DNA from 2 places in the Bradyrhizobium sp. USDA 4472 genome. Region 2 is predicted to be linked to the other one. Evidence: riboswitches for the same ligand, from Rfam matches in the RefSeq annotation. Region 2 holds a riboswitch; the other holds the start of a gene.
The links. Region 2 has a riboswitch for S-adenosylmethionine ahead of metX (homoserine O-acetyltransferase MetX). Riboswitches for the same ligand answer to the same signal wherever they lie in the genome.
Positions count from the first base shown of each region.

Region 1 (15,965 bases), 240 kb from region 2:
ACGTTGGCTGCTGCCGTCAGATTGTCGGCGAGCGCGAGGTCCTGATAGACCACCTCGATGCCCACCCCGCGGGCATCGACCGGGCGGCTGAAATGGACGGCATTGCCGTCGAAGCGAATCTCGCCGTGGGTTGGGCGGAAATTGCCGGCGATGATCTTGACCAGCGTCGACTTGCCGGCGCCGTTATCGCCCATCAGGCCGACCACTTCGCCCGGACGCACGTGCAGATCGACGTCGTGAAGCGCGCGGATGGCGCCGAACTCCTTGCCGATGCCGGTCAGTTCCAGCACCGGCTGGCCGTCTCCTTGATTGGTTGTCATGCTCGGCCTCGCTCAGACGTACCGGTTAACGACGGATTCCAGATATTCCTGCCGGCCCGACCGCGGCTGCGGATCGAAGCCGGAGGCGAGCGCACGATCGGCGAGATCGGCGAGCGAGCGCTTCCCCGCCATGATGGCCTGCCCTTCACTGTTCGTCCATCCGGCATAGCGCTCGGCGAGCGGCCTCGTCAGCGCCTCGGCGTCGAGCATGTCGGCCGCGGCAATCAGCGCCCGCGCGCAGGCATCCATCGAACCGACATGGGCGTGGATGAGATCGTCTGGATCGATCGATTGACGCCTGATCTTGGCGTCGAAATTGAGACCGCCGGTGGAGAAGCCGCCCGCCTTCAGCATGTCGTGAAACACCAGCGCCAGCTCCGGCACGTTCATCGCGAACTGGTCGGTATCCCAGCCAAGCAGGTCGTCGCCTCTGTTGATGTCGAGCGAGCCGAACACGCCGAGCGCCTGGGCCAGCGCCACCTCGTGCTGGAAGGAATGGCCGGCGAGGATAGCATGGTTCTGCTCGATATTGAGCTTGACGTCGTCGAGCAGGTCATAACGCTGCAGGAAGCCGTAGCAGGTGGCGACGTCGAAATCATATTGATGCTTGGTCGGCTCCTTCGGCTTGGGCTCGATCAGGAGCGGCCCCTTGAAGCCGATCTTGTGCTTGTGCTCGACCACGAGGGAGACGAAACGGCCAAGCTGGTCCAGCTCGCGCTTGAGATCGGTGTTGAGCAGAGTTTCGTAGCCTTCGCGGCCGCCCCACAGCACATAGTTCTGCCCGCCGAGCCGGTTCGTCAGCTCGAGCGCGGCGCGGACCTGGCCGGCGGCATAGGTGAAGATATCGGGGTCGGGATTGGTCGCCGCACCCGCCATGTAGCGACGATGCGTGAACAGGTTCGCGGTGCCCCACAGCAGCCGCACCTTCGCTGACGCCATCTTCTTCTCGAAGACATCGCCGATCGCATTGAGGTTGGCGACGGACTCGGCAAGGCTCGCGCCTTCCGGCGCTGCATCGACATCATGGAATGTGAAGAAGGGCACGTCGAGCAGGCGAAACAGTTCGAAGGCGATGTCGGCCTTGGCGCGCGCCATCGCCATGGCGTCGGAACCGTGGTGCCACGGGCGCAGGAACGTCTCGCCGCCGAAGGGATCGCCGCCGGGCCAGCAGAACGAATGCCAGTAGCAGACCGCGAAGCGCAGATGATCCTCGAGCCGCTTGCCGTGGACCATTCGGTCCTTGTCGTACCAGCGGAACGCCAGCGGGCTCTTGGCGTCCTTGCCGCCGTAGGCGACCGGGTCGGCTGCGCCGAAGAATTTTGGTAACGTGTTCACAGGGATAACTCCTTCAGCGCGGGATAGAGCTTGCGCCACTGCTGATAGGCCTCGTCATAGGCCGCAGTGCGCGATGGGTTTGGTGTGAATGTCGCAAGGCGGCGCGGACGCGTGCAGACCCGCGCGGGATTTTCGCCGGTGGCGGCGAGCCGGCCGAGCCTGGCAGCACCGAGCGCGGCGCCGACCTCGCCTTCCTCGACACGGTGGACATCAATACCGAGCACGTCGGCGCAGATCTGCGCCCAGAGCGGCGAGCGAGAACCGCCGCCCACGAGATCAACCTCGGTGATCGCCCCTCCCGCAGCACTCAGCGCCGCCAGATTGTCGCGCGCGGCGAAGGCGACGCCTTCAAGCACGGACTGGACGATCTGGTTGCGGCCGGTCGCCCCGCGCAAGCCGACGAAAGCGCCGCCCGCGGCGGCATCGTTGTGCGGCGTGCGCTCGCCGTCGAGATAGGGCAGGAATTTGACCGGGCTCGGACCGTCAACGCGCTCGCCCAGCGGCGCCAGCAGCGTCGCGGCCGGGACCTCCATCACATCGGCGAGCCAGGCGAGCGAGGCCGCCGCCGACAGCATCACACCCATCTGGTGCCAGAGGCCGGGCAGCGCATGGCAGAAGGCGTGCACAGCCGCTTCGGGCGCCGGCGCAAAATTGTCGGTGACGCGGAAGATCACGCCGGAGGTGCCAAGCGAGAGGAAGGCATCGCCGGGCGCAATCGCGCCAAGTCCGATCGCGCTCGCCGCATTGTCGCCGGCGCCGCCGGCAACGACCACGTTCTTGGCCATGCCCCAGCGCTGCGCGAATTCGCCAGCAAGCACCGCGCTCACCTCACTGCCTTCGACCAGGCGCGGCATGTGATGCAGGTCGAGCCCGGTGGCGTGAAGCAGCTCCGCCGACCAGTTGCGTCTGCCGACATCGAGCCACAGCGTTCCGGCGGCGTCCGACATGTCCTCGACCATCTCACCGGTGAGGCGATAGCGCACATAGGCTTTCGGCAGCAGCACCTTGGTGACGCGCTTGAAAATATCGGGTTCGTGCCGTGCGACCCAAAGCAGCTTGGGCGCGGTGAAGCCGGGCATCGCCAGATTGCCGGCGATGGCATGCAGCGACGGGCAGCGGCGCTCGAGCTCGACGCATTCGCCATGCGAGCGGCCGTCGTTCCAGAGGATCGCCGAGCGCAGCGGGCGTCCATCCGCACCCAGCAGCGTCGCGCCATGCATCTGGCCTGACAGCCCGATACCGCGCACGCCGGCGACATCACGCGGATGGGTGACAGCGAGATCGTCGATGGCGCCGATCGATGCCTCGACCCAGGCATCCGGATCCTGCTCGGACCACAGCGGCTGCGGATGCGACAGCGCAAGCTCGCGCGCGGCCGTCGCGACAACCGCGCCAACCTCGTTCACGAGCACCGCCTTCACACCGGACGTGCCGATATCCAGTCCGAGATCCAATTCGTCCTCCCTTGCTGGCCCGCTCGGCGATCTCCGTCGCCTGTTCCACGGGCCGTCCTCTTTTCGACTGCCGCTACGGCAGATTGTCCCGCATCAAGATGTCGATGCGGATATTCTCCTGTTCGCTCAAGATCGGCTCCTGACGCGCAAGCGACAGCAGCACGCGCACGGCGGCGCGCGCCTCATGTCCCGGATTCTGCGAGATCGCGACGTCCAGTGTGCCCTGCAGCAACAATTTTCGCGTCATCGCCGTGAGATCGTGGGCGATGAACACGATCTGCTTCTCGCGGCCGGCCTCGGTCAGGGCCTTGGCCACGCCTTGCGTGCCGGCGCCGACATTGTAGAGGCCGACGATATCAGGATGCTTGGCGAGCAGCCGGGATATCAGCTGCTCGGAGCGGTCGTCCTCGTCGCGCCCTTCGAGCAGAGGCAGGATCTCGAGGTGCGAAAATTCCGACGCCATCACCTGGTTGAAGCCAAAAATGCGCTCGGCATGGTCGCGCAGGCCCTGCGAGCCCGCGATGATGGCGACCTTGCCCGGAGTTGAGCCATGTCCCGGGCCGACAAGGCGGCCGATCAGCGCGCCGGCGGTGCGGCCGGCGGCGATGTTGTCGATGCCGACATAATGGTGACGACGCGAGGACGGCACGTCCGACACCAGTGTCACGACCTTGGCGCCGCTGTCGACGAGATCGTTGATGGCGGCACGCACGCTCGGATGGTCGAGCGCGACGACGGCGATGCCGTCATAGTCGCTGCCGACGAGCTGCTCCAGCGAGGCCGCCAGCACGGAGGGGTCGAACACGTCGGTGATGACCATCTCGACGGCCAGGCGGCGCGCGGAGAGCCAGCCGGACATCTCGCCGAGATAGGCCTGGATCTGCAGCATGAACGGGTTGGCCCCGGTCGGCATCACGAAAGCAAAGCGGCGGGCACGGCCGCGGGCGAGCTCGGCGGCCGCAACATGGGGCTGGAAGGCGTTCCGCTCGATCGTCTCCAGCACGCGCCGGACCGTATCCGGCCGCACGCCGGGCCGTTTGTGCAGGACACGATCAACCGTCGCCAGGCTGACACCGGCCTCGCGGGCGATGTCCTTCAGCGTCAGCGCAGCGGAGGCAGTGTCTTCGGCCATGGCTGAAGGCTAGCAGAGGTGTTTTGAGGTGCGCAACTCATTTTGAGGGACAGGGCCGGAATTTCGATTCCCGGTTGCGCGGGCGTCAGCTACGAGTGGGCCAGATCAAGTGTCAGGTACAGGCTGTTGGGGTCTTCGACATAGGCCGCGAACGGATCGCACGGTACGAAACCGTGGGCCTGGTAGAGCGCGTGCGCCGGCTTGAAATAGTCCCACGAGCCGGTCTCGAGGCTCAACCGCTTGAGGCCACGCCTGCGCGCCTCGGCGATGATGTGGCGGAGCATCAGGCCACCAAAGCCGCGCCGGCGCGTAGTCTGGAGCGTGTGCATCGACTTCACCTCGCCGTGGTCCACCGACAGCGTCTTCAGCGCGCCGGTCGCAACCAGGGCCTCGCCATCCCAGCCGGTCCAGAACGCGACGTCACTGGCGCGAAGGCCTGCGAGATCGAGCGCATGCGCGCTGCCCGGAGCGGTCTGGGCCCGCGCGGCCGCGACGTGGTGGTCGAGCAGCGCGACGACGCGCGGATCGAAGGTGTCGCCGATGCGAATCAGCATCGTCATGACTCCAAGCTACCTGCGAGTTGCTCCGGCATGGAGATGGCGAGGATATCTTCGGCATCCTGGATGGGTGGCGTCCCGTGCGATCGGTGCATCACATTTTCCCGTAAGAGGTGCCGCGCCTGGTGATGATGACGTAGCGGGCATCCTGTTTGGTTTCGTTCTCAAAAATCACCGCGCGCATCACGTCGAAGTCGAGACAGTCACCGTCGCGCAGGCGCACTGCCTTGGCATCGATATGCACGCAAACCGCGCCCTCCAGCATCAAGAGCTGCTGGGTGAAGGCATTGCGGCCCCAGGGGCTGTAGGGCACCCGCGCACCGGCAGGCAGGTCGACGACGATGATCTCGATGCCGCTCGCCGCATCGACCGGGGAGGCGTGGCGGCGCCGGTAGCCGCTATCCGGATCGCGCCATTGCGGCTGGTCGGCAAGCCGCGTCAACCGCTCCGGCGGCTTCTCAGACAGCGCGACGACGTCGCTGAGCGAGACATCGAGCGCCGAACAGAGCTTGTTGAGCAGCGCCGCGGTGGCGCTGCTCTGCGCCCGCTCGACCCGACCGATCATGGCCCGGCTGACACCGGAGCGGCTCGCGAGCTCGTTCAAGGTCATGCCGGCCTGGGTTCTCAACGTCTTCAAACGGCGACCGATCGCGCGATCGAGTTTCTGCTGGTCCATGGTCTTCCGATCCGAACATTGCCCGGCACATGGACCGCATCCGCCGGACGGGAAGAGCTTAGGCCGGGGAGACGGGGCGTGCCGGGAGCCGGCGGCTAATATATTGGAATTTCGGCGCGGCCGTGAGCGGCTGGCGGCTGGCGGCTGGGTCGAATGCAAATGGCAGCGGCGGAAGTCTGGAGCGGGCGAAGGGAATCGAACCCTCGTATGCAGCTTGGGAAGCTGCCGTTCTACCATTGAACTACGCCCGCTTACGCGCGTGTCCTGCGCCCCTCCTGATTAGCCGAGACGGTGTCCGTCGCCAAGCGGTTTGGCGTGCCGGGCGCGACAGTTGTTAACGTCCTGGTCAGAATCCAGGCGCGACGGATTGTGGCGGTGTTATGATCACGCCGGTGTGAGGAACGTGCGATCGGTGGGCGTGCACGTGTTCGGCCTGCTTACGCAATGTTCGACACGGCCATCGGCGCTTTCGGCGCGGCTCGAGGGCGCCCGTCCGATCGAAAGCGAGACGCTATTCGAGGTGCTGCTGCCCGTTGCCCCGCCGCGCTCGCCCTCCTAAATACCTTTGATGGATGCGACCACGCTGCTGACGTCACAGTCGATGACGGTCTCCGAGTTTCGTTGCGACGCGGGACCGGCCGACAAGCCGTTTGCCGAATGCCGCGATGGTCATTCCATCGCTTATGTCCGCTCTGGAAGCTTTGGCTGCCATTGCCGCGCCGGCTTCTTTGAACTGGTGGCGGGGTCACTGCTGGTCGGCGCACCCGGCGACGAATACACCTGCACGCACGAGCATGTTTGTGGCGACGTCTGCCTTTCCTTCTTCTTCAGCGAGGACCTGGTCGATGCCCTCGGCGGACGACGCGAGTGTTGGCAGGTCGGCGCGGCGCCGCCGCTGCCCGAGTTGATGGTGCTGGGCGAACTCGCCCAGACGGCGGCAGATGGCAACAGCGACTTGGGCCTCGACGAGGTCGGCCAGATCCTCGCCGGGCGCTTTGTCGAGATGGTTTCGGGCAAGCCGCGCAAGCGGGTGGCGCCCACGGCGCGCGACCGCCGCCGCGCCGTGGAGGCCGCGCTGTGGATCGACGACAACTCACATGCCGGAATCGACCTTGAGCAGGCCGCGCGCCTCGCAGGTTTGAGCCCGTTCCATTTCCTGCGGCTGTTTTCCAACGTGCTCGGCGTCACCCCGCATCAATATCTGGTGCGCTCGCGGCTGCGACATGCGGCACGTCTGCTCAGTGACGACGATCTCGCGGTCACCGACATCGCCTATGACGTCGGCTTCGGCGACCTCTCCAACTTCGTCCGCACCTTCCATCGCGCCGCCGGCCTGTCGCCGACCCGGTTCCGGCAGGCCGCAAAGGGCGAGCGCAAGATTCTCCAAGAGCGGTTCGCACTCAATTGACTAGGATCATCTCCATCGCGCGCCACTGAGCGGCGCTTCGCAATGGAGATGACCATGTACGACCATATCGGACTGCGCGTTGCCGACCTCGACGCCGCCACGCGTTTCTACACGGCGGTGCTGGCGCCGCTCGGCTACGTCCTGTGCTCGAGCGGCGACGGTTATGCCGGCTTCGGGCCGAAGGGCGAGCCGGCCCTCTGGCTGCATCTGAACAAGGGCCGCAAGGCCGACGGCATGCATATCGCGTTTCGCGCCAAGGACCACGATTCGGTGAAGGCATTTCATCGCGAGGGGCTGAAAAGCGGCGGCCACGACAATGGTGGCGCGGGACCGCGCAAGGATTATAGCCCGACTTACTACGCGGCGTTCTTGATCGATCCTGATGGCAATAATGTCGAGGCGGTTTGTACGTGAGCTGGCCACGAACTCCGTCATTGCGAGGAGCCCTTGCGACGAAGCAATCCAGACTGTTTCAACGGAGACATTTCTGGACTGCTTCGCTGCGCTCGCAATGACGCAGGGCTTGGCGACCACCTGCCGAAATCAAGGACAGTTTTGCAATGGCCTCCATCCGCAACGACATCTCCCTCCCCGCCCCGGCCCGCGACGTCTGGGACGCGGTGCGCGATTTCGGCGCGCTGCATCAGCGGCTGGTGCCGGGCTTTGTCACGGCTTGCTCGCTCGACGGTGACACGCGCATCGTCACTTTCGCCAACGGCTCGGTCGCGCGCGAGGTGCTGGTCGATTGCGACGATGCGCGACGGCGGCTGGTCTATGCGATCAACAGCGAGCGATTGAAGCATTACAGCGCCTCGGTGCAAGTGATCGCCGAGGGTGACGCGGATTGCCGCCTGGTCTGGATCATCGACATGCTGCCCAACGAACTTGCGGCTTATGTGCAGGAGCAGACGAAAGCGGCGGTGAGCGCCATGCACAAGGCGTTTCCCACGAACTAGCGCGCCTGCGTGACGTATCTCACAGAGGTCCGCCCGCATCGGCCGTAACCATATTCGCGTGCGTCCTGACGGCCTCGCTCTCCCGGCGGGGCCACGCACGCGAGGAGCATGCCATGAGAGGTGCGGACAAGGTGATCTGTCAGGCAGCCGCCGTGCTGCTGCTGTTTTCGGTCGCGAGCTCGCCGGCCCAGGCGCAGTTCCTCGGCAGCGCTGCCGGCGGCGAGGATATGATGACCCAGATGGCGCCGATGCTGGAGATGATGAAGGCGAAGATGGGCAAGCGCCGCTTTGCCATGATGATGCAGACCATGGGCCCGATGATGAGCCGCATGATGGAGAACGGCGGCGGCGGGTTAGGTGGCCTGATGGGTGGCGGCGGGCTCAGTGTGCCCAATTACGGCGGCTATGCGCCCGCGGGCGGCGGCGACATCATGGGCATGCTCGGTGGCTCCGGCGGCGGCGACATAATGGCGATGATCCCGCAGATCATGCGGCTCGCCAATGTCGCCGGCGGCGGGCATCGCCGCCACAAGCATCGCTAGTCCGCAACCAGCACTGGCTGGACGGCCGGCTTCGTTTCGCGCGGCCCCCAGCGGGTCAGCACCACGCTGGACGATGAGAGCAGGCCGAGCACGACCATCGAGCTCGCGGCGAGCCAGAAGAAGTTCTGCGCCGTCGCCTCGTGTGTCGACAGCCACCAGCCGCAGGTCGCGATGTAGATCAGCCGTGCAGTCTGCGCCAGCACCGGGCCAATGACCTTGGCCGCACCTTGCGACGAGAAGTACATCGTCGAGGCAAGGCCGATGAACGCGTAGAACGGCGCCACGGTCGACAGATATTGATGACTGGTCGCGCGCACCGTGGGGCTGTCGGTGAAGATGTCGACCCAGAGATCGGGGAACAGGGCGACGAGGCAGGCCGGCGCACCGACGGCAACGAAGGCACTCGCGCCCGCGATCCAGGCGATGCGCCGCGCGCGGCCGATACGGCCGGCGCCGACCGCCATGCCGATCATCGGCACGGAGGCGATTCCGAACGAGAATGCGATCGAGGTCAGCAGGAATTCGAGCCGTGCGCCGATGCCGTAACCGGCGAGGATCGCGGTGCCGAACTTCGCCAGCATGTGGGTGAAGATCGAGATCGTCAGCACCGATTGCAGCGGCGAGAAGCAGGCGATGGCGCCGACCTTCAGGATGTCGAAGAACATCGACCACTGGATGCGCAACCCACGCAGCTTCGGCACGACGCGGGCGCGGCCGGAAAACAGATACCAGCCCATCACGCAGATGTTCATGGAGTAGGCGATCAGCGCGCCCGCCGCGACCCCGCGCATGCCGAGTTGCGGGAAGGGCCCGAGCCCGAGGCCCAGCGAGCCGCCGAGCACGATCTGCCAGACCGCGGAGTTGAGGATCAGGAGCGACGGCAGCTTCATGTTGCCGGTGCCGCGCAGCACGCCGGCCATGGTGTTGAGCAGCCACGGCAGCACGGCGCCGCCGAAGAAAACCTGCGTGTAGGCGATCGCGTGCGCCAGCACATTGCCGCGGCCACCGAGCATCGTGAGCACCTGCGGCCCGAAGAGCAGCATGGAGAGCATGAACACGAGGCCGAAACTGATGCCGATCAACAGCGCATGCGCGGCGAGCGTCCCGGCCCGTTCGCGATCGCCGGCGCCGAGCGCACGTGCGATGGCGGAGGCGACAGCACCGCCCATGGCACCGCCCGACATGGTCATGGTCAGGATCACGGTCGGAAACACCAGCGCCATCGCAGCCAGTGCCTCCACACCAAGTCGTCCGATATAGGAGGTCTCCGCGATCACCACGCAGGTGCCGGCGGACAAAGCGACTACGTTCGGCCAGGCAAGAGAGAGCAGCGTGCGCAGGATCGGCCCGTCGGTCAGCGCGCTCCGCGTGGGGCGCGGTGGCCGCGGCAGCGGACGTTCCTGCACATCGACCGGGATCTCGGCGATCTCAGTCATTTGCTCTCCCGGGTACAGGCGCCATTCGCGGCGCGGCAATGCATGGGTGCGCCAATCAATTTGCTCGCGCGAGAGGCGCGATACGTCACTGTTAGCACGCTGGCTGCCGATTCCTCCTGCGTCAGGTGCAGGCGTGCCCTGCGGCAGCGCATTTCAAGTGGTGGAATTAGCTGATCGTCCAGATCAGCGGCGGCCTGTCATCTACGGCCGGGCGCAGGTGGACCCCGATATGCCGGCCGCATCCGGCAGCCAGCCCCTCGAACAGCCCCTCCAGCACCTTGGCGCAAGCGCGATGATGGTCGGCGACGTCGTCCATCAACTTCCAGCTCTGCTGGCGGATTTCGAAGCTGCCTTCGGATTGCCTGGTCTCGGCCGCGTCGTCCTGCGCGGCGAACAGCGCGTTGAGGAAGGATGCGAACTCGCTCGCGCCACCTCTTGTCATCGACAGGGCAGCCGCAACCTCTTCGAAATGTTGCATGCCGATCAGCTTGCCGGTGAGGTGCAGGAGATAGCCGGCATCTTCCGGCCCGAACAGCTGCACCATCACCGGCGCCGCCGTACGCACATATTCCATGGCATAGTTGCGATGGGCCTTTTCCAGCCGCGGCTTCGGCCAGCTCGCAACCGGCAAAGCCGGCGCGTTCTTCGCATCGAACAACGGCGCTTCGAGATGCCGCGCGAACACCAGGCGCTGGTCGAGCTCGAGTGGATGGTCGTATTGATGATAATAGCCCTCCAACCCGTCCTGCCCGTCGACGCTCTGCTTGGTGCAGACGAAGCCCAGCCTGAGATCGCCGAGCGCGACGCCGTTGTTGGCGTGCCAGCCCCTCAGCATGGCGCGCGAGACCTCGCCCGGCACGCCGCAGATCGCGGTGCCCTTCCAGATCCAACGCGGCGGAGGATAGCGGATCCAGGCCTTGGTGTCGCTCTCATACATGTATTCGACATGCACGCCGCCGATCCAGTTCGAGAGATAGTGATATTGCGCGGCAGCGACTGCCGGCGGCAGATGCTCGATGCCGAGCTTCCTGAGCCCCGGCAGGAAGCGCTCCAGCTGCTGGCGGCGAAATACGCGAAAGACGAATTCGGCGGCATCCGCCGTACCGCGCCGCGTCACCACGGTGAGGATGAGGCCGGTGAAGTAGGCGTGGTAGAGATCGGCGATGGCGCGCCAGCATTTCCATTGCGCTGCTTGCGCGGCGTCTGCGGTGGCGGTCATGTTCACTCCCGATCGTCGTTTTGATCGAGTGTGTCACTGCGACTGGTAGCAGGCAACATGATGCGCGTGCAGGGCGCCCTGCACGGCGGCCCGTCAATTCCGCATCACGAAGCTTGCGAGGCCCTAATTGTGCGCAGCTTTGGCCGCCCGCTCGCGTTCGACGCGCTCGGTGACATCACGTGCCATCGCGACCGATCCCTGGACGGCGCCACCGGCATCACGCACCAAGGCAAAAGTCATTTCGATGTAGAGCTTGCGTCCGCTCTTATGCAGCGCGCGGGTCAGCGTCGGCCTGCCCGCAAGCTTCATCGCACCGCCGGCGAGCGCGGCCTCGAAGCCCTTCCAATGCGCGGCGCGCAGATGCTCGGGGATGATCAGATCGAGATTCTGACCCAGTGCCTCGTCGGCCGAGAAGCCGAACAGCGCCGTGGATGCGCGATTCCAGCGCGTGATCGTGCCGGAGCGATCCGAATAGATGAGCGCGTCGGCAACGTCGTCGAGGATGTTCGCGTCGAGTCGATCGATCATTTCGCCACCTCGCGGCCCGGATTTCGCTTCGCGCCATCCGGGCTACAGGATCGGGCTACACCCGGAAATGCTTCGAAAGTTTGAGGCCCTGCGCCTGGTAGTTGGAACCGATGCGCTGGCCGTACATCGCGTCCGGGCGCGCCAGCATCTTCTCGTAGACGAGACGGCCGACGATCTGGCCGTGCTCGAGGATGAACGGCACCTCGCGCGAGCGCACCTCGAGCACGGCGCGTGCGCCTTGCCCGCCGGCGCCGGCATAGCCGAAGCCCGGATCGAAGAATCCGGCATAGTGCACGCGGAATTCGCCGACCAGGGGGTCGAACGGCACCATCTCCGCGGCGTAATCGGGCGGGACCTGCACGGCTTCCTTCGAGGCGAGGATGTAGAACTCGCCGGGATCGAGGATCAGGCTGCCGTCGGGACGGGCCGAGATCGGCTCCCAGAAATCTTCCACTGCATAGCCGGAGCGACGATCGACGTCGACGACGCCGGTGTGGCGCTTGGCACGGTAGCCGACGAAGCCACTGCCGTTCTCGCCGGAGAGATCGACCGAGACGGCAACGCCGCCGGTGAGATCGGCATCGTCGATGTCGACGAGACGCTCGGTGGCGTGCAAGCCATCGAGTTCGTCGGCGTTGAGGATGGCGTCACCGGTGCGGAAGCGCACCTGCGACAGGCGCGAACCCTCACGCACCAGGACCGGAAACGTCTTCGGGCTGATCTCGGCATAGAGCGGGCCGTGATAGCCGGCGCCGATCATGTCGAAACGGCGGGTGCCGTCGGCGATCACGCGGGTGAAGACATCGAGCCGCCCGGTCGAGCTTTTCGGATTGGCGGCCGCAACGATCTCCGGCGGCAGCGCGAGGCTTTCCAGCAGCGGCACGATGTAGACGCAGTTGGTCTCGAGCACCGCGCCGTCAGCGAGGCTGAATTCATGCAGCTTCAGCTGGTCGATGCGCTCCGCGACGGTGGCGCCGGGGCCGGGCAGGAAGCTCGCACGCACGCGGTAGGCGATGTCGCCGAGACGCAGATCGAGGCTCGCCGGCTGGATCTGGCTTTCGACGAAATCATATGCGGGCAGGATGAGGCCCGCTTCCGCCATCGCCGCGATCATGCGGTCGGGCAGGATACCATTGGCGTCGGCGGCAACCGTGAACGTCAACCGTGGGTCCTCATCGGGGGTCAAATGCATCCGGACATGCGGGAAATACCAGCCTTTTACGGCTATCCGATGGACGCCTTGACGAAAAGGGCATTGCGGAATATGAGCATCACTTATCCCGTGGTGATTTGAGCCGGCCGGCTTGCAGCCACGTTAAATAAGTCGCTAAACAGGCCGGGGACCTCTGTGATCCCGGCCCGTGGAGATATCCAGGCCGGTTTTTTTGTGACCGTTTTCGCTCAACGGTCATATCGGAGGGTCCTATGTCGAAGTCGCCTGCCAACTACCGCCCCGAAACCCGCCTGGTCCATTCCGGCACGCTGCGCTCGCAATATGGCGAGACGTCGGAGGCGCTGTTCCTGACCCAGGGCTATGTCTACAGCAGCGCCGAGGAGTGCGAGGCGCGGTTCAAGGGCGAGGACCCCGGCTTCATCTATTCGCGCTATTCCAATCCGACGATTGCGATGTTCGAGCGCCGCATGATCGAGCTCGAAGGCGCCGAAGCCGCGCGCTCGGCGGCAACAGGCATGGCAGCGGTGACGACGGCAATCCTGGCGCCGCTCAAGGCCGGCGATCACGTCGTGGCCTCCCGCGCACTGTTCGGCTCATGCCTCTACGTCATTCAGGATTTGTTGCCGCGCTACGGCATCGAGACCACGCTGGTCGACGGCGCCAATCTCGACGAATGGCAGCGCGCGCTCAAGCCCAATACCAAGACGTTCTTCCTGGAGAGCCCGACCAACCCGACACTCGACGTGCTCGACATTCCCTCGATAGCCGAGATCGCGCATAGTGGCGGCGCGCGGCTCGTGGTCGACAACGTGTTCGCGACGCCGATCTGGCAGAGCCCGCTCGCGCTCGGCGCCGACGTCGTCGTCTACTCCGCGACCAAGCACATCGACGGCCAGGGTCGCTGTCTCGGCGGCATCATCCTGGCCTCGGAAGCCTTCATCGCCGAGCACATCCACAATTTCATGCGCCAGACCGGCCCGTCGATCTCGCCGTTCAATGCCTGGGTCCTGCTCAAGGGCCTCGAGACGTTAGGCGTGCGCGTGCGTGCGCAGACCGACACCGCGGCGCGCATCGCCGACGTGCTGGCGAGCCATCCGAAGATCGCGCGGCTGGTCTATCCCGGCCGCGAGGATCATCCGCAGGCGGCGCTGGTGAAGAAGCAGATGCGCGGCGGCTCGACGCTGGTCGGCTTCGAGGTGAAGGGCGGCAAGGCGGCTGCGTTCCGCGTGCTCAACGAGCTGAAGCTCGCAAAGATCTCGAACAATCTCGGCGACGCCAAGAGCCTCGTCACGCATCCGGCGACGACAACGCATCAGCGGCTGAAGCCGGAGGTGCGCGCCGAGCTCGGCATCGGCGAGGGATTCATTCGCTTCTCGGCCGGGCTCGAGCACGCGGATGACCTGGTCGAGGATTTGACGGCGGCGCTGGAGACGGCGTGAGGGCCGAATGGCGAATGGTGAGTGGCGAATGGATCAATCCCTGTTCGCTACTCGCCATTCCCTACTCGCCTCTACATCGGCCGATACGTCCGCACGTCCGCGGGCACGTTCACCCCTAACTTGATCTGGCCGACCGAGCGGATGATGTCATCGCCCAGCAACTGCGCGAAGCAGGCGTAGCCCCAATCGTTCATATGCAGGCCGTCGGCGATGACGAAGCTCTCGACCGGAAGCGCCTGCTTCTCGTGCCACTCGCGCATCACCTCGAAGCGCGGGAAGATGCCGACGTGACGGAGCTGAGCGACCTTGCCGAGCAGCTTCACCATCTTGCTTGCGCTCTCGGGACGCTCGGTGACGCGCGGTGAATATTGCGGGTCGACCAGCACGACGTCGGCATCGCCGGCGGCCTGGATGCGGGCGACGCCGTCCTCGACCATTTTCGCAGTGTCGCCGGGATCGAGATTGCGCAGCACGGCGTTGGTGCCGACCTGCCAGATCACCAGGTCCGGATGCACATCGATGACTTGCGTCTGGAGGCGCTTCATCATCTCGGGCGCATCCTCGCCGCCCACACCGGCATTGATGACGGTGATGTCGGCAGTCGGATATTGCCGGTGGAGCTGCCCGGCGAGGCGGTTCGGATAGTTGTAGTCGGGCGAGCTCGCGCCGTAGCCGGCCGTCGAGGACGAGCCGAACGCGACGATCACGACGGGCTTGCCGGCAATGAGCTTGTTGGCGACATGCGGCAGCGAGCCCATGGGATTGGCGCCGCCCTTCGGCGACAAACAGGGCACACGACTAAAAATGTCGCCGGCGGATTTGGCGACCTGCTTCACCTTGTCGATCGCGCGCGACGTGAGCCCGCGCTGCTCGCCTGCGGGCTGGCTGGCCGCAGCGACCGTGGTCTGAGACGGCGATGCGGATGCGGGATTAGCGGCCTGCTGCGGCGCGGACGTCGCCTCGGCCGCTTGCGCGTGAGCAGGCGCCTGCAGCACGGGCGTCAGCATCAGCAGCGCCACCGCCGCGGGCGCGGTCAGCCATGTCGAAAGGGCAAAAGGGCGGAGAGAACTCATTAACGCTAGACCTCAATTTTGCTGCTGGGCCGGCGCCAGATGGGCAGCGTCGATCACAAATTGCGCCAATGCCCGGCCCAGGCAATCATGGACCTGCTTCGCCAGTTCAGGGCCGCGGGAAGGGCTGAACAGGTCGAACTGACCCTGGTCATTCCACTGCCGCATGATCGCGAAACGGTCGAACAGCGGGACATCATGCTCCTGCGCCACCACCCGCATATTGTCGAGATAGGGCGGCGCCGAGATCATGGTTTCGGTACGCGGGCTATATTGCAAATTCATCAAGACGACGTCAGCCCCTGCATTTTGCAACGCAGCGACCCCTTCGGTCACGGCGCCACGAAATTCGTCGGGATCGATCGATCGGATAGCATCCACCGTTCCGGTCTGCCAGATGACCAAAGTAGGAGCTTTGGCTTCCATGAGCTTAACGAAGGTACCCGCGGCCTCCTCCGCTGTCTTCTTGCTCTGTATTTCTACGGAGACGTGCACGGTCTCTGCAGGCGCCAGCTTCTCCTTCAAAATGGCCTGCATCCGCGCCGGATAGGAACTGTCCTCCTGGGCCGGAATGGTGGTGGAGCGGCTGCCGATGACGAGGATCTCGAGCGGCTTGCCTGTTTTCACGGTGTCCGCGACCTTGTGGAGCTGACTGTCGGTGGCAAGGAGATAAGGCGGCAGTTCGCAGGCGGCAGGCGCGGCAGGCACAGCATCGCCCG
Region 1 covers NZ_JBSSAM010000001.1:3,194,309-3,210,273, reverse strand. Annotated here, with positions in the region: gene ACVWZ4_RS14730 (ATP-binding cassette domain-containing protein) at 1-320, opposite strand, end outside; gene xylA (xylose isomerase) at 333-1,655, opposite strand; gene xylB (xylulokinase) at 1,652-3,109, opposite strand; gene ACVWZ4_RS14715 (LacI family DNA-binding transcriptional regulator) at 3,183-4,241, opposite strand; gene ACVWZ4_RS14710 (GNAT family N-acetyltransferase) at 4,331-4,795, opposite strand; gene ACVWZ4_RS14705 (helix-turn-helix domain-containing protein) at 4,893-5,474, opposite strand; tRNA gene ACVWZ4_RS14700 (tRNA-Gly) at 5,652-5,725, opposite strand; gene ACVWZ4_RS14695 (helix-turn-helix transcriptional regulator) at 6,043-6,882, shown strand; gene ACVWZ4_RS14690 (VOC family protein) at 6,937-7,296, shown strand; gene ACVWZ4_RS14685 (SRPBCC family protein) at 7,443-7,838, shown strand; gene ACVWZ4_RS14680 (hypothetical protein) at 7,952-8,380, shown strand; gene ACVWZ4_RS14675 (MATE family efflux transporter) at 8,377-9,816, opposite strand; gene ACVWZ4_RS14670 (hypothetical protein) at 9,983-11,035, opposite strand; gene ACVWZ4_RS14665 (PAS domain S-box protein) at 11,159-11,563, opposite strand; gene ACVWZ4_RS14660 (2'-deoxycytidine 5'-triphosphate deaminase) at 11,619-12,755, opposite strand; SAM riboswitch at 12,836-12,915, shown strand; gene ACVWZ4_RS14655 (O-succinylhomoserine sulfhydrylase) at 12,989-14,176, shown strand; gene ACVWZ4_RS14650 (SGNH/GDSL hydrolase family protein) at 14,248-15,249, opposite strand; gene ACVWZ4_RS14645 (SGNH/GDSL hydrolase family protein) at 15,262-15,965, opposite strand, start outside.
Region 1: another riboswitch for S-adenosylmethionine. It lies ahead of ACVWZ4_RS14655 (O-succinylhomoserine sulfhydrylase); the one in region 2 lies ahead of metX (homoserine O-acetyltransferase MetX).

Region 2 (15,965 bases):
GCAGAAGATGGCTGAGGCGATGCAGCAGGGCGACGGCGACGGCCAGGGAGATGGTCCCGGCAATCGCGCCGGCCGCCAGCAGAGTGGCGGGAATCAGACCGATCCGCTCGGCCGTCCGCTTCGCCGCGGCGATCTCGGTGACGATTACACGGTCAAGATTCCCGGCGAGATCGACGTGCAGCGCGTCCGCCGCATTCTCGAAGAGCTGCGTCGCCGCCTCGGCGACCCCTCGCGCCCGCAGATCGAGCTCGACTACATCGAGCGGCTGCTGAAGGATTTTTGAGGGCTGGACTCGTTGCGCAAATCCTGACCGGCTTGTGCAGCCCCCCACTCCAATCTCGCCGTCATCGCCCGACTTGATCGGGCGATCCAGTTTTCCAGAGACAATTGTGTCTAGACCGAGAGGCCGCGGCGTTCTGGATGCCCCGGTCAAGCCGGGGCATGACAGCGGAATATGGAGCCGCCGCTACCCCTTCTTCGCCGCGAGCGCGTCCGCGACCGCCGTGCGGATATCCGCGACCGAGAACGGCTTGGTCACGACATCATGCACCAGCGCATTGAGGTTCGAGGCGCGCTCGCGCTGGTCGGCAAAGCCGGTCATCAGCAAAATGGTGAGCTGAGGAAATTCGCGCGCGGCGGAGAGGGCCAGCGCGATGCCATCCATGACGGGCATCTGGATGTCGGTGAGCAACAGGTCGAACGCGCCGTCCTCGCGGGTCAAAATTTCCAGCGCCTCGGCGCCGTCCTGTGCGGTGACGGTCTGGTGGCCGTCCATGGCAATCGCGCGCGCCACCAATTGGCGCATCGAATCCTCGTCATCGGCGATCAATATCTTGGGCATGGGACAGCCTCCCGTGCGGACTCTACAAGGCCGGATTATATGCTGCCGCCGGCAATGTCGCGCCGGTTGAAGAAGCGAACGTCGATATTGCGGCCTTCCGGCGGTGGCGAGGCCAGACGCGAGCGGAAGAAGGCGCGTTCGCCGGGTTGCAGCACGGTCTGCTCCAGCACCGAATTCCAGGCGTAGATCTCAGCGCCCTGCGCATCGCGCACGGCAAAACGCAAGCGCGGGATATCGAGCGGCTTCTTGCCCTGGCCAACGATCACGCCCTCGATCACCAGCACCTGCTTACCATCCACGGTCTCGGTCGAGAGCTTGACGTCCTTGAAGGCGAGGCCGCGCAGGTTCACCTCGAGCCCGACCAATTTGTAGAAGGCCGCCGTCTGCGGCAGCAAGCGCACCATGTCGCCGCGCCAGATCACCAGCGCCAGCACCAGCGCGCCCATGGCGGCGCAGGTGGTCGGCAGGCCGTAGTAGGATTTGCGTGGGGCCACGGCCGGCTTCGGCCGGCTCACCTTCGCGCCGCGGCGGCGGAACAGCCCTCGGAACCAGGATTGGTGCTGTACCCCGGCGACTTCCTCCTCGGCCCGCCGGGCTGCTGCTGACCATTCGTCCTCAGCGGCATCCTCGGTCGGCCAGTCGCTGGCGATCGAGGGGCTTTCGACCACCGGCGTCTCGGCGGTCGCGTCCGAGGCGTAGGAGTTCCACTGGGCGGCGAGGTCGGATTGGTCGTCGGTCCGGCTGGCCGCGGCCATGGCCGGTACGGTCGCCTCCTCGATGGCATCTGCGGGATGCGCCATCCAGGTTTCCTTGCAGCGCGAGCAGCGGACCGTCCGCCCATTGGCGCCAAGGCTAGCAAGCTTGATGGCGTAGGAAGTCGTACAATGGGGGCAGACGATATGCATGGACGGCCTCGACGATGACCTTGTCGCGGGGAACCTGGCGCCAAGATTCTCCTGAGGCAGGGTTCTCCCGAGAAGGGACTTCTAAGGATGCAGCCGGGGATGCTACACGGCGACCGTTAACGAACCGGAAACCATAACGGTCGCACAACCCCTTGCTCGCATGCGGCGATACCTCGCCCGCGATGCGGCTTACGTCCCCTCTCGAACGGAGCTGAGCTTGGTTCGGTTCGAAAATGTCGGATTACGCTACGGTCTGGGGCCGGAGATCCTGCGCGACCTCAGTTTCCAGATTCCGGCGCATTCCTTCCAGTTCCTCACCGGACCGTCCGGCGCCGGCAAGACGTCGTTGCTGCGCCTGTTGTTCCTGTCGCACCGGCCGACGCGGGGCCTCGTCAACCTGTTCGGTCACGACATCTCCACCCTTGGCAAGGACGAGATCGCCGATTTGCGCAAGCGCATCGGCATCGTGCTCCAGGATTTCCGCCTGCTCGACCACATGACGACCTACGAGAATGTGGCACTGCCGTTCCGCGTCATGGGCCGCAGCGAATCCAGCTACCGCAAGGAAGTCATCGATCTCCTGCGCTGGGTCGGGCTCGGGGACCGCATGGATGCGCTGCCGCCGATCCTGTCGGGGGGCGAGAAGCAGCGCGCGGCGATCGCGCGCGCGGTGATCTCCCGGCCGCAGCTGCTGCTCGCGGACGAGCCGACCGGCAGCGTCGACCCGACGCTCGGGCGACGCTTGCTGCGGCTCTTCATCGAGCTCAACAAGTCGGGCACGGCCGTGATCATCGCAACCCACGACATTGCGTTGATGGACCAGTACGAAGCGCGCCGCTTCGTGCTGCATCAGGGACGGCTGCACGTCTATGAGTAGGACCGACGAGCGCGGCGTATTGGTCGATCTCGGGCAGGAGCGTCCGCAGCTTCCGGCCAGGGCCCGCAACATGTCGCCGATCGTGCCGCGCGCCTCGATCCACGGCCGCGCGCTGGTTGCCGTCGTCGCCATCATGACCTTCCTCGCCTCGATGACGACGGGCGCGGTGCTGCTGGTCAGCGCGTCGGCAGCGGAATGGCAGTCGGATGTCGCGAGCGAGATCACCATCCAGGTCCGTCCGCAATCCGGGCGCGACATCGAGCGCGACACGGCTGCGGTCAGCGAGGTGGTACGCGCGCAGCCCGGTATCGTCGACGTCAAGCCGTTCACCAAGGAGGAGAGCGGCAAGCTGCTCGAGCCCTGGCTCGGCACCGGGCTGTCGATGGACGATCTGCCGGTGCCGCGCATGATCATCGCGCGCGTGCAGCCCGGAACGGTGCTCGATCTCGGCGGCTTGCGCGCGCGCGTGACGCAGGTCGCGCCGAACGCCAGCGTCGACGATCACCGCGCCTGGATCGAGCGGATGCGTTCGATGACCAATGCCACCGTGCTCGCCGGAATCGGCATCCTCGCGCTCGTCATCGTCGCGACCATCATCTCGGTCTCGTTCGCGACCCGCGGCGCGATGGCGGCCAACCGGCCGATCGTCGAGGTCCTGCATTTCGTCGGCGCGGGCGACCGCTACATCGCCAATCACTTCCTGCGGCACTTCCTCCGTCTCGGTCTCGAAGGGGGCGTCATCGGGGGCGGCGTCGCCATGTTGCTGTTCGGCTTCTCGGAGTCGATCGCCGGCTGGTTCTCCGGCACCCCGGTCGGCGACCAGTTCGCAGCCCTGCTCGGCACCTTCTCGCTGCGGCCATCAGGCTATGTCGTGCTCGCAGTGCAGGCCGTCCTGATCGGTGCGATCACCGCGGTCGCCTCGCGCCAGACGCTGTTCGCAACATTGAATGACGTTGATTGAGCCCGATAAACCGGACTCCACTTCGCCTCAAAACGTCCTAAAATCATTCGGGAAGGGACTACCGACATCATAATGACCTCGCCGACCGACGATCGATCGCCGAAACTGCCGCGCGGCTGGCTGCGCGCGACGGTCGTATCGACGATCGCGTTCGCCTTTGTCGCCGCTGCGGCGGGATTCGTCGCGTTCCTGTCGCAACTGCGCGGCGCCGAGATCGCCCCTGATCGCAAGGCCGACGGAATTGTGGTGCTGACCGGCGGCTCTTCGCGGGTGCCGGACGCGATGGAGCTGCTGGCGGCCGGCTACGGCAAGAGGCTCCTGATCTCGGGCGTGCACCCGACCTCAACCGCCAATGACATCTCCCGGACGCTGCCGGAGAACCAATCCTTCATGGCCTGCTGCGTCGATCTCGACCGCACCGCGCTCACGACCCGCGGCAACGCGGCAGAGGCGCGGCGCTGGGCCGAGGGACGAGGCTTCAAATCGTTGATCGTGGTCACCTCGAACTACCACATGCCGCGCGCGCTGGTGGAATTCTCGCATGCGATGCCGGAAACGGTGCTGGTCCCGTTCGCGGTGGTGGGTGACAAATGGCGCGAGGAGCCGTGGTGGACCTCGGGCTCGACGCTGCGGCTCTTGCTGTTGGAATACGTCAAGTACATCGCCGCCGAGCTCAGGGTTCGGCTGGAGGATTTCGGGATTGACCTTTCGCCCGAGATGTCGGAGCAGCCTGCGGGTCTGCAATCCAGGCGGCCTGCAACGGCGCAGGCCAATTGATCGGATTTTCGATGTTCCTGATTTTCCTCCGTTCGCTCCTGTTCAACGTGCTGTTCTACGCGGTGCTGGTATGCCTCGCGATCGTGGCGCTGCCAACCTTCGCCTTGCCGCCGCGTGCCATGCTGACGGTGGCCGAGTGGTGGGCAAAGGCCACACTGGTGCTGATGCGCGTGGTCTGCAACATCAAGGTCGAATTCCGCGGGGTCGAGAAGATTCCGCAGGGACCGCTGGTGATCGTGGCGAAGCACCAGTCGTTCTGGGAAACCTTCGTGCTGCCGGGCTTCTTTCACCGGCCGATCTTCATCCTCAAGCGCCAGCTCATGCAGATTCCGGTGTTCGGTCAGTTCCTGGTCAAGACCGGGATGATCGCGATCGATCGCAATGCCGGCGTGAAGGCTCTGCTGGACATGACGCGGCGCGCGCGCGAGGCCGTGCGCGCAGGCGGTCAGCTCGTCATCTTTCCCGAAGGCACCCGTCGCGCGCCGGGGGCGCCGCCGGATTACAAAACCGGCTTTGCGCAGATCTATTCGTCCTGTGGCGTGTCGTGTCTGCCGATCGCGCTCAATTCCGGCCTGTTCTGGCCGCGCCGAACCTTCATGCGCTATCCCGGCACGTTGGTGGTGGAGTTTCTCGATCCGCTGCCGCCGAGCCTGCCCAAGGACCAATTTCTCACGCGCGTGCAGACCGCGATCGAAGATGCGACCGCTCGCCTCGTCGAGGCCGGCCGCAAGGAGCAGGAGCAGTTGATCGGCAGCGCGCCGAGTTATGCTCCGTCGGGCAGCTAGCGACTGTCTCTGTTTTCGTCGGGCGCCGGCGCGTGCGAAGTATGCGCGTCACCATGCAGCATCATCGCGAGCTGATGCAATTGCGTGTCGCGAAAGCCCTCGGCCTCGATCGCCTTCACGGTCGCGGTCACGTAATCGCGGTTGGCGCCGGACTGGCCGTGGCCTTGCAGCACATGGCGATGCTGGTCGGCGAGCGACAGCCGCCCGGCATATTGGACATGGCCGCGGTCGACGACGTAGGCGAGCGCCGAGACGCGCTCGCGCGCTTCATTCTCCAGCCACACCGAGCGCATCACCTCGCGATAGACCGACGTCACCTGCTCGCGCGCGCGCAAGTAAGCGACGACGTCGGCGCGGTTCTTTTCAGCGACGCGGAAAGCGATGCCGCGGCAGGCGCCGCCGCGGTCGAGCCCCAGCACCAGGCCGGGCTGTTCCGGTGTGCCGCGATGCACGAAGGAATAGACGCAGAGCGCACGATGCTCGCCGACCAGCCGCGCCGGGACGCGCTCCTCGAATTCGAAGCCCGGCCGCCACATCAGGGAGCCGTAGCCGAACACCCAGAGGTCGCCCTTGGCTGATGTGACGGAGGGGAGGGTGATTTCCGACATTTCGGGCACCGCTACCAGAAGTGGTTGCCCAAGCGAAGCGAATTCTCCGCCTTTTGTCCCGGGCCTGCCTCGCTTACATTTTGACAAAATCTGGGACCAAAGGGTCGCCGCATGTCCGATATGACCATTGCCGTACGCCGGCGCTCCCGTTGGGGGCTTTTCATTGCTCCCGTCCTCCTCCTGATCCTTGCAGCCGCCTGGAGCGGCTTCTGGTTCTATGCGGCCTCGCAGGCCGGGGTGGCGGTCGATGCCTGGCGCGCGCAGGAGGCCAAGGCCGGGCGCATCTATGATTGCGCCAGGCGCTCGATCGCGGGATTCCCGTTCCGCTTCGAGATTCAGTGCTCCGGCGCCAGCGTCGCCTTGGTCTCGCAGAATGCGAGCAAGACCCCCTTCACGGCCAAGCTCGACAACATTCTGGTCGTGGGACAGGTCTACGATCCCAAGCACGTCATCGCCGAGTTCTCGGCGCCCGCAAAGCTGGTCGACGGCGTCACGCAAAACACCTTCGTGGTGAACTGGAGCAAGGGCCGCTGCAGCGTGATCGGCCTGCCGGCCATCCCGGAGCGCGCCTCGATCGTGTTCGACGATCCCAGCATCGTCAGGGTCGACGGCGCCGTGCAGGTACCCCTTGCGCGCGCCAAGGAAATCGAGCTGCATGGACGTCTCGCGGACGGATCGTCGGCAGATCATCCTGTCATCGAGACCGTGCTCCAGATTTCGCAGGGCAGTATTCAGGGCGTCCATCCGTTGCTCGCCGAGCCGTTCGAGGCCGACACGCGCGCGAAGATCACCGGGCTTTCCGATCTCACACCGAAGCCCTGGCCGCAGCGCTTCCGGGAGATCCAGGCCGCCGGCGGCCATATCGAGATCGTGCAGTCGCGGATCCAGCAGGGCGAGATGATCGCGGTCGCAGCCGGCACGCTGGGCCTCTCGGCCAATGGCCGATTGGACGGCGAATTGCAGATGACCGTGACCGGCCTCGAGCGCATCATCCCGGCGCTCGGCATCGAGAAGATGCTGGAAGACGGCGTGCCGCAGGCGACGCTCGATCGCGTCGCGCCCGGCGTCAAGTCGCAGGATCTCAACAATCTCTTCGGCGCACTCGACCGCGCCGTTCCCGGCCTCGGCAAGGTCATCAAGCAGAACGCCAATGCCGGTGTTGCCGCCGGCATCAATTCGATTGGCGCCGAGAGCACGCTCGAGGGCAAGAAGGCCCGTACCTTTCCGCTCAAATTCGCCGATGGCGCCGTGATGCTCGGCCCCATCAAGGTCGGCCAGATTCCCCCGCTGTATTGATCCGCGCTCACGGCGCCTTCGCGCCATGATGATGAAGCGCCGGCCGGACGCCGTCGCATCGCACGGATCAAGGATTGGTTAGCCCGGCTTCTTGTCGAGCTGCCCGTGCTGGCGGCCGAAGTCGGCTGCGGCCGAATCCTGGCCGATCTCGACGATTCCGCGACGGATGGCGCGGGTGCGGGTGAAATGGTCGAACAGCGCCTCGCCGTCGCCACGGCGGATCGCGCGGGTGAGCTTGGCGAGATCCTCGGTGAAGGTGCCGAGCATCTCCAGCACGGCGTCCTTGTTGGCGAGGAAGACGTCGCGCCACATCGTCGGATCGGAGGCTGCGATGCGGGTGAAGTCGCGGAAGCCGCCGGCGGAGAACTTGATGACCTCCGATTCCGTCACCTGCGCCAGCTCGTCGGCGGTGCCGACGATGGTGTAGGCGATCAGATGCGGCAGATGGCTGGTGATTGCGAGCACGAGATCATGGTGATCCGGCGTCATCACCTCGACTCTGGCGCCCATAGCCGCCCAGAAAGCGCGTAGGTGCGCGGTGGCCTCGGCGTCGGTGCCTTCAGGCGGCGTGAGGATGCACCAGCGGTTGATGAAGAGCTCGGCGAAGCCGGAATCCGGCCCCGAATGCTCGGTGCCTGCGACCGGATGTGCCGGCACGAAATGAACGGTCTCCGGCAAATGCGGCGCCATGTCCCTGACGATGGCGCCCTTGACCGAGCCGACATCCGAGATCACAGCGCCGGGCTTGAGATGCGCCGCAATCTCCTGCGCCACCGGCCCGCAGGCGCCGACGGGGATGCAGAGGATGACGAGATCGGCGTCCTTCACCGCTTCCGCATTTGTCGCCACGACCCGGTCGACGATGCCGAGCTCCAGCACCCGCGCACGCGTCTTCTCCGAGCGCGCGGTGGTGACGATCTCGCCGGCCAGACCCTGGCGCTTCGCAGCGCGTGCGATTGAGCCGCCGATCAGGCCGAAGCCGATCAGCGCGATGCGCTGGAAGTGCGGATCCACACTCATTTGCCGGCCATGAAGTCGCGCAAGGCGTCGACGACGAGGCGGTTGGCCTCCTCGGTGCCGATGGTCATGCGCAGCGCATGCTGCAGGCCGTAGTTCTTCAACGCCCGCAGCACCAGGCCGCGCTTGGTGAGGAAGGCGTCGGCGGCGTCCGCCGTCTTGCCCTCCTGCGGAAAGTGGATCAGCACGAAATTGGCGACGCCCGGCGTCACCTTCAGCCCGAGCTTGCCGATCTCCTCGGTGAGCCAGTTGCGCCAGGTCTCGGTGAACTGCTTCGACATCGCCTGGTGGGCGGTGTCCTCGATCGCCGCGACCGCGGCATACATCGCCGGCGTGGACACGTTGAAGGGTCCGCGGATGCGGTTGACCGCGTCGACGATGTGTTCGGGGCCGAACATCCAGCCGACGCGCAGTGCCGCAAGACCGTGGATCTTTGAGAAGGTGTGCGTCACCACGGTATTCTCCGTGGTGGCGACGAGCTCGATTCCCATCTCGTAATCGTTGCGCGAGACATAGTCGGCATAGGCGGCATCGAGCACCAGCAGCACGTGCGAGGGCAGGCCGGCGCGCAGGCGCTTGACCTCGTCGAACGGCACATAGGTGCCGGTCGGGTTGTTTGGATTGGCGAGCCAGACCAGCTTCGTGCGCGGCGTCACTGCGTTGAGAATGGCGTCGACGTCGCAGGTCAGGTTCTTCTCGGCCGCGACCACGTTCTTGGCGCCGACCGCCATGGTTGCGATCGGGTAGACCAGAAAGCCGTGCGTGGTCGAGATCGCCTCGTCGCCGTGGCTGAGATAGGTGTGGGCGAGCAGGTTGAGGATTTCGTCCGAGCCGGCGCCGCAGATGATGCGGTTCGGGTCGAGCCCGAACGAGCGGCCGATTGCCTCGCGCAGCACGCGCGAGGTTCCCTCGGGGTAGTCTTCCAGATGCTCCGCGACATGCTTGAAGGCCTCGATCGCCCTGGGCGAGGGTCCGAACGGCGTCTCGTTGGCCGAGAGCTTGAACACCTTGCGGCCCGGCTCGGCGACCGGGCTCTTGCCGGGCGTGTAGGGCGCAATATCGAGAATGCCGGGATTCGGCACGGGGCGGGACATCTTCAACTCCGAAAATGGTCTTGAGGCGGTTCTCGATCTACGATTTCGACCCGGTCGGGGGCACCGTATAGCGCGTTGCGTGGCTGCCGACGAGGGCCGTGGAGCGCACGGAGGCCCCCGCTGCGATCAGGGCCGCCCTGATCTTGTCGATGCTGGCGGCGCCCGCGACTGAGACCAGCAGCGCCGCGCCGTCGAAGGCGGTATCGGGCACCGCCACGATCTCGGCGAGCGGCGACAGCGCCCGCGCGACCTCGGCGTTCCACCCCGAGACACGCACGCTGAACGTTTCGACCTCCGTCACCACGGCACTGTCGGCAACGCGGGACACCGCGAACACGGGCAGCGCGGCCGGATGGTCGGCGCGCTCGACGAAGGGCATGCGCGCGATGATCTTCGGCGCGCCGTCGGCTTCTAGCTCCAGCCACCACGGCGTGCGGCTCGAGGTCGCCGAGACCAGCGCCAGATCACCCTTGGATTTCGCCACCGCCTCCACCGCTGCCTGTGCACTGAAATGTGCGACGTAAGGAACGGTGAAGCCGAAATGGAAGCGCACGGAATCGCGCATCGCGGGCTCGCTCACCGAGATGTCGGCATGCACGGAGAACGGCGCCTGGACATAGGTGAAGGTCGAGATGATGACGCGCCAGATGCTTTCGACCGTGTCGAGCGGCAGGATGCCGCGATGGCGCTGCACGATCTCGCGCATCATCGAGGCCTCGCGCGCCGGGCGGAACGCGGAGCCGACCTCCTGGGTCTGCTTCACCTGGATCAGCCGGTCGATGATGTCGCCGCGCTGCATCAGCAGGCGGTGCATGCCCTCGTCGATCGCGTCGATCTCCTTGCGCAATTCCTGGAGCGATGGTGGCGCGGGCGGGCGTTGGGACATGTCTGACAGGACTGTTGGGAAGCTGCGGGCAATGTCCTGATTAGGCAGTCAGGGCGGCGAAAGCAAAGAGAAATGACGTCCTGCAGAGCTGCCCAGTGAGAGACGATTTTGGTTCATCCGGAGCGCGACTTGACGAAATGGGCCCAAGCCGGTAGGTTTTTGCCTGTTCCGTGGTCATTTGAGCCGGCCGGCTTGCAGCCACGTTAAAAAACTCGCTAAACAGGCCGGGGACGCTTTCGATCCCGGCCGAACCTATCGTTCAGGCCGGGTTTTTCATGGCCTGATGTCAGTCGCGATCTGAAGTCCGATCGCAAACGAGGTCGATGGTCAGAGATGGTTGGCGTCAAGTCCGTACCCAGTCCCGCGATCAGTGCCGACGACCGGTCGCATGAGGTCGATCATCCGAGTTCGGAAGTCGCGCTGTTCGGCGCGGACCAGCCGCTGCGGCTGGATTGCGGCGTCGATCTCACCCCGTTCCAGATCGCCTACAAGACCTATGGCGAGCTCAACGCCGATCGCTCCAACGCGGTTCTGATCTGCCATGCGCTGACTGGCGACCAGCACGTCGCCAATGTGCATCCCGTCACCGGCAAATCCGGCTGGTGGGAGACGCTGGTCGGTCCCGGTCGGCCCCTCGATCCTGCCAGGTACTTCATCATCTGCTCCAACGTGATCGGCGGCTGCATGGGCTCTACGGGTCCAGCCTCGATCAATCCCGCGACCGGCAAGGTCTGGGGCCTCGATTTCCCCGTCATCACCATCCCAGACATGGTGCGCGCGCAGGCGATGCTGATCGACCGGCTCGGCATCGATACGCTGTTTGCCGTGGTCGGCGGCTCGATGGGCGGCATGCAGGTGCTGCAATGGACCGCGGCGTACCCTGCGCGCGTCTACTCCGCGCTGGCGATTGCCTGCTCGACGCGGCACTCCGCGCAGAACATCGCCTTCCACGAGCTCGGCCGCCAGGCCGTGATGGCCGATCCCGACTGGCACAACGGCGCCTACGCCGATCAGGGCATCCATCCGCATCGCGGCCTTGCGGTCGCGCGCATGGCGGCGCACATCACCTATCTCTCGGACGCCGCGCTGCATCGCAAGTTCGGCCGCCGCATGCAGGACCGCGAGCTGCCGACCTTCTCGTTCGACGCCGACTTCCAGGTCGAGTCCTATCTGCGCTACCAGGGCTCGTCCTTTGTCGAACGCTTCGACGCCAACTCCTATCTGTATCTGACCCGCGCGATGGACTATTTCGATATCGCCGGCGACCATGGCGGCGTGCTGGCGAAAGCGTTCGCCGGGATCGAGACGCGCTTCTGCGTGGTCTCCTTCACCAGCGACTGGCTGTTCCCGACGTCGGAATCGCGCGCGCTGGTGCACGCGCTGAACGCCTCGAGCGCGCGGGTGTCATTCGCCGAGATCGAGACCGACCGCGGCCACGACGCGTTCCTGCTCGACGTGCCCGAATTCTTCGACATCTCGCGTGCCTTCCTGCAATCGGCGGGCAAGGCGCGCGGGTTGACCGGCAAGAACGACTGACGAGGACGGCTGGCGATGTCTGTACAGGAACTGCTGCCGCTCAATGGCCTCGCGTCCGAACAGCCCGGTCCATTTCGCGCCGACCATCTGCTGGTCGCCGAAATGGTCAAGCCCGGCTCGAAAGTGCTCGACGTTGGCTGCGGTGACGGCGATCTGCTGCAGCTCTTGGAGACCCGCGGCATCGACGGCCGCGGCATCGAACTGTCGCGCGAGGGCGTCAACCGCTGCGTGGCCAAGGGCCTCGCGGTGGTGCAGGGCGATGCCGATACCGACCTCGTCAACTATCCCGACGATGCCTTCGACTACGTGATCCTGTCGCAGACGCTGCAGGCGACGCGGCAGCCCAAGGTCGTGCTGGAGAACCTCCTGCGCATCGGCCGCCGCGCCATCGTGTCGTTCCCCAATTTCGGCTTCTGGCGCATGCGCCTGCAGCTCTTGATCGGCGGCCACATGCCGCGCACGGAGAACCTGCCGGCGAGCTGGTACGACACCTCCAACATCCATTTCTGCACGATCAAGGATTTCGTCGAACTCTGCGACGAGATCCACGTCAAGATGGAGCGCGCCGAGGCGCTCGACCTCTACGGCCGCCCGCTGCGGCTTCGGCTGCCATGGTGGGTGTGGAATCTGTTCGGCGAGCAGGGCGTGTTTCTGCTCACGCGCGGGCAGGGGAAGTAAAGATCGCCTTGCCCCAAGGAACTCAGCTCGATCCGTCGTCACTGCGAGGAGCTCTTGGGACCAAGCAATCCAGAGTGTCCGCGGAAGGATTCCGGATGGCTTCGCTGCGCTCGCAACGGACGGAGTCCCGACTTCGGAAACATCGCGAGGCCGGTAGATGCTTTTCGAAACAGTCTCGCGCCCGATGCAAGGGTCATCCTCGTCGCCGCAGATGACCAGCGCGGGCGTCGCAGCGCCCCTGATCGCATCAGTCATCGCAAAGATCGACGGCCGCGAGCCCTGAAAACCGCGCGGGCCCTTCACCAGCAAGGGATCCGGCTCGGCGCCTCGCGCGTGACCTTTGCGACTCCCGCCGAGCCCAGCGTCTCGAATTGATCGGCATTGGCGCGGCACTGCTTGAACTCGTGCAGAAAAAGTATCGGCGTTGCCTGACCCGCTTCCTCGAACGGGAGGCGGACGCCGTCCCTGATCGTGGCGTGGGGCATTAACTGTTTCCCTCTCTTCAAGCCGCGACTTGAGAATTGCGGTTAATGCAGATGTCGGCAATGAGGCGGCTTCACACCAACATTGCCGCAAAATCATCGCAGCTATTCACGGGCCATGGTGTCTTTTTCTCGCCACATCGGGCGGCTTAACGGCCTCTGTCGATGTCGGCCACCGCACGGGCCGACTTGGGAAGTGGGGGTGTCAACGAGGATGAAGTATGGTTGAGTTGTTTGCGTCTCGCCTGTCGCGTTGTGTTGTCGCGCTGGCGTTCATCTTCGCGGCTTGTGCCGCGTTCGTTTCTCCGGCCTCAGCGCGGCCCCATCATCGTCACAGCGCGGAGCGGCACGCCTACGTGCATCACGCCAGGCATCATCATTATCGCCACCATGCAGGCAGCTCGCGCTTCGAGCGCAGCGCGGCGCAGTTGCAGGGGAGTGGATTCGCCAACACGCAGGCCAGCTATGATCCGAGCGCCAATGGCGGCGGCGCGGTCGCGAGCGGCGGCTTCGGCGGTGGATCGGGGCTCGTGTCCGAGGCGCGCCGTTATCTCGGCGGCAATCCGACTGGGCGCGGCAGTCTGTGGTGCGCGCGTTTCATGAACATGGTGCTTCAGAAGACCGGCCATCAGGGCACCGGGTCCGACATGGCGAGCTCGTTCGCGCATTACGGCACGCGCGTCTCCGGCCCGCAGGTCGGGGCCATCGCGGTGATGTCGCGCGGCCGCCGCGGCGGGCATGTCGGCATCATTACCGGCATCGACGCGCACGGCAATCCGATCATGATCTCCGGCAACAACGGCAATCGCGTCCGCGAGGCCCCGATCTCGCGCGGCCGCATCTATGCGTATGTGATGCCGAATTGAGGTGACGGTGCGTAGGGTGGGTTAGCTAGCGGATTGCGCCTTGCGCATCCGCTTCGCTAACCCACCCTACGAAGCTCACACCAATCTCGGTTGTTCCACGGCGACCGCATCGCCCACGCCGATCTCGCCGTCGGCCATTACCTCGGCATAGATGCCGCAGTCCATGTGGCCGAGATGGCGCGACAACGTCGGCGGTATCTCGAGATCGCGCTTCGCCGTCACCGGATCCACATTCGTGGCCGGGCAGCGGACGATGCGCTTCACCACCTTCAGCCGCGCCTGCCCGATCGCGAGCGTCTGGCCGACGAGGTCGAGCTCGGACCAGGCTGGCCAGCCCGTCACGTAGAGATTGGCGCGGAAGCGCAGGGGATTGACGGCGATGCCATCGAGCATGGTCTCGATGGCGCGGACGCTCTCGATGTTGATGATGGACACGACCTTGCGGGCCACGTCGGAAAAACTGTGGCCACGGCCGGACAGAACTTTTGGCGGCCCCTTCAGCTCCGCATGAAAATTCTCCGCGAAATAGGCCTCGATGGCGGCGCGGCCGTCGGCGGTCTCGAGATCGCCGCTGGCGACGATCTGGCCGTTCTTGCGAAGGGTCAGGCGATTGGTCGCGTCCTCGAACCGGCTGTCCAAGGAGGCCAACCGCTCATTGCGGGCCAGCATCAGAAACTGGATTTTGGGCTGCCATCCCGGGGCTTCCGGGTCAAATCCGCTGGGTCCGTTCTCGATCGCGTAGCGGCGATCGGAGGGCAGGGTCTGGCCTGAGCGCAAGGGCACCCGGGACAGGGGTTCCGGCGTCAGGCCTTTGATCGGGTAGCGGTAAAGGCCGGTGATCTCGGCCGTCTGATTGGCGGTCATGCGGCTACTTAGGGGATTCGCTCTGTCCTCGCCAAGTGGGCCGATCTGCGCACGAAATTGTGAACTTGCCTCTTCCGATCCGAGGGCACGCTTCCCACATCTGGTTCAGGCCGGCGCCAGTGTCGGCCGATAACGACCGCTGCCGGTTGAGCAACGTCAACGCGGCAAGCGGAAACCCAATGAAGATGCCGTTTGGGGTGCCTGTTAGGGCCCCAGGGGCAGGCCGAGGGACAGAAACCACATGAATATCGATAAATATACCGAACGCTCCAGGGGCTTCATCCAGTCCGCGCAGTCGCTTGCGATGCGCGAGGGACATCAGCAGTTTTCCACCCTGCATCTCCTGAAAGTGCTGCTGGACGACAGTGAAGGCTTGGCTTCCGGCCTGATCGACCGCGCCGGCGGTAATTCCCGCGCCATTCTGAAGGCGACCGAGGATGCCCTGGGCAAGGTGCCGAAGGTTTCCGGCGGCGGTGGCGGCCAGATCTATCTGGCACCCGAGCTTGCCCGCACCTTCGATGCCGCCGAAAAAGCCGGCGAGAAGGCGGGCGACAGCTTTGTCACGGTCGAGCGTCTGCTGCTCGGCCTCACGCTGGAGAAGACCAGCGAGGCCGGCGCGATTCTCGCGAAGGGCGGCGTCACCCCGCAAAACCTCAACGCCGCCATCGAGGCGCTGCGCAAGGGCCGCACCGCGGATTCCGCGACCGCCGAGAACGCCTATGACGCGCTGAAGAAATATGCCCGCGACCTGACCCAGGCCGCGCGCGACGGCAAGCTCGACCCGGTCATCGGCCGTGACGAGGAGATCCGCCGCACCATCCAGGTGCTCTCGCGCCGGACCAAGAACAATCCCGTCCTGATCGGCGAGCCCGGCGTCGGCAAGACCGCGATCGCCGAAGGCCTCGCGCTGCGCATCGTCAACGGTGACGTGCCGGAGAGCCTCCAGGACAAGAAGCTGCTATCGCTCGATCTTGGCGCACTGATCGCGGGTGCAAAATACCGCGGTGAGTTCGAGGAGCGGCTGAAGGCCGTGCTCCAGGAAGTGACCGCGAGCGAAGGCACCTTCATCCTGTTCATCGACGAGATGCACACGCTGATCGGCGCCGGCAAGGGCGAGGGCGCGATGGACGCCTCCAACCTGCTCAAGCCCGCGCTCGCCCGCGGCGAGCTGCACTGCATCGGTGCGACCACGCTCGACGAGTACCGCAAGCATGTCGAGAAGGATGCGGCGCTGGCGCGGCGTTTCCAGCCGATCTTCGTCAGCGAGCCTTCGGTCGAGGACACGATCTCGATCCTGCGCGGCCTCAAGGACAAGTATGAGCAGCACCACGGAGTACGGATCACCGATTCCGCGCTCGTGGCCGCGACGACGCTGTCCAACCGTTACATCACAGACCGCTTCCTGCCGGACAAGGCCATCGACCTCGTGGACGAGGCCGCGGCGCGGCTGAAGATGCAGGTCGATTCCAAGCCGGAAGAGCTGGATTCGCTC
Region 2 covers NZ_JBSSAM010000001.1:3,437,332-3,453,296, forward strand. Annotated here, with positions in the region: gene ACVWZ4_RS15835 (TIGR02302 family protein) at 1-283, shown strand, start outside; gene ACVWZ4_RS15840 (response regulator) at 467-841, opposite strand; gene ACVWZ4_RS15845 (MJ0042-type zinc finger domain-containing protein) at 877-1,746, opposite strand; gene ftsE (cell division ATP-binding protein FtsE) at 1,964-2,623, shown strand; gene ACVWZ4_RS15855 (cell division protein FtsX) at 2,616-3,584, shown strand; gene ACVWZ4_RS15860 (YdcF family protein) at 3,657-4,361, shown strand; gene ACVWZ4_RS15865 (lysophospholipid acyltransferase family protein) at 4,373-5,146, shown strand; gene ACVWZ4_RS15870 (gamma-glutamylcyclotransferase) at 5,143-5,754, opposite strand; gene ACVWZ4_RS15875 (DUF2125 domain-containing protein) at 5,866-7,050, shown strand; gene ACVWZ4_RS15880 (prephenate/arogenate dehydrogenase family protein) at 7,129-8,070, opposite strand; gene hisC (histidinol-phosphate transaminase) at 8,067-9,161, opposite strand; gene ACVWZ4_RS15890 (chorismate mutase) at 9,199-10,047, opposite strand; SAM riboswitch at 10,208-10,287, shown strand; gene metX (homoserine O-acetyltransferase MetX) at 10,381-11,583, shown strand; gene metW (methionine biosynthesis protein MetW) at 11,599-12,261, shown strand; partial or broken gene ACVWZ4_RS15905 (hypothetical protein) at 12,387-12,746, opposite strand; gene ACVWZ4_RS15910 (TIGR02594 family protein) at 12,965-13,609, shown strand; gene ACVWZ4_RS15915 (MOSC domain-containing protein) at 13,685-14,473, opposite strand; gene clpB (ATP-dependent chaperone ClpB) at 14,715-15,965, shown strand, end outside.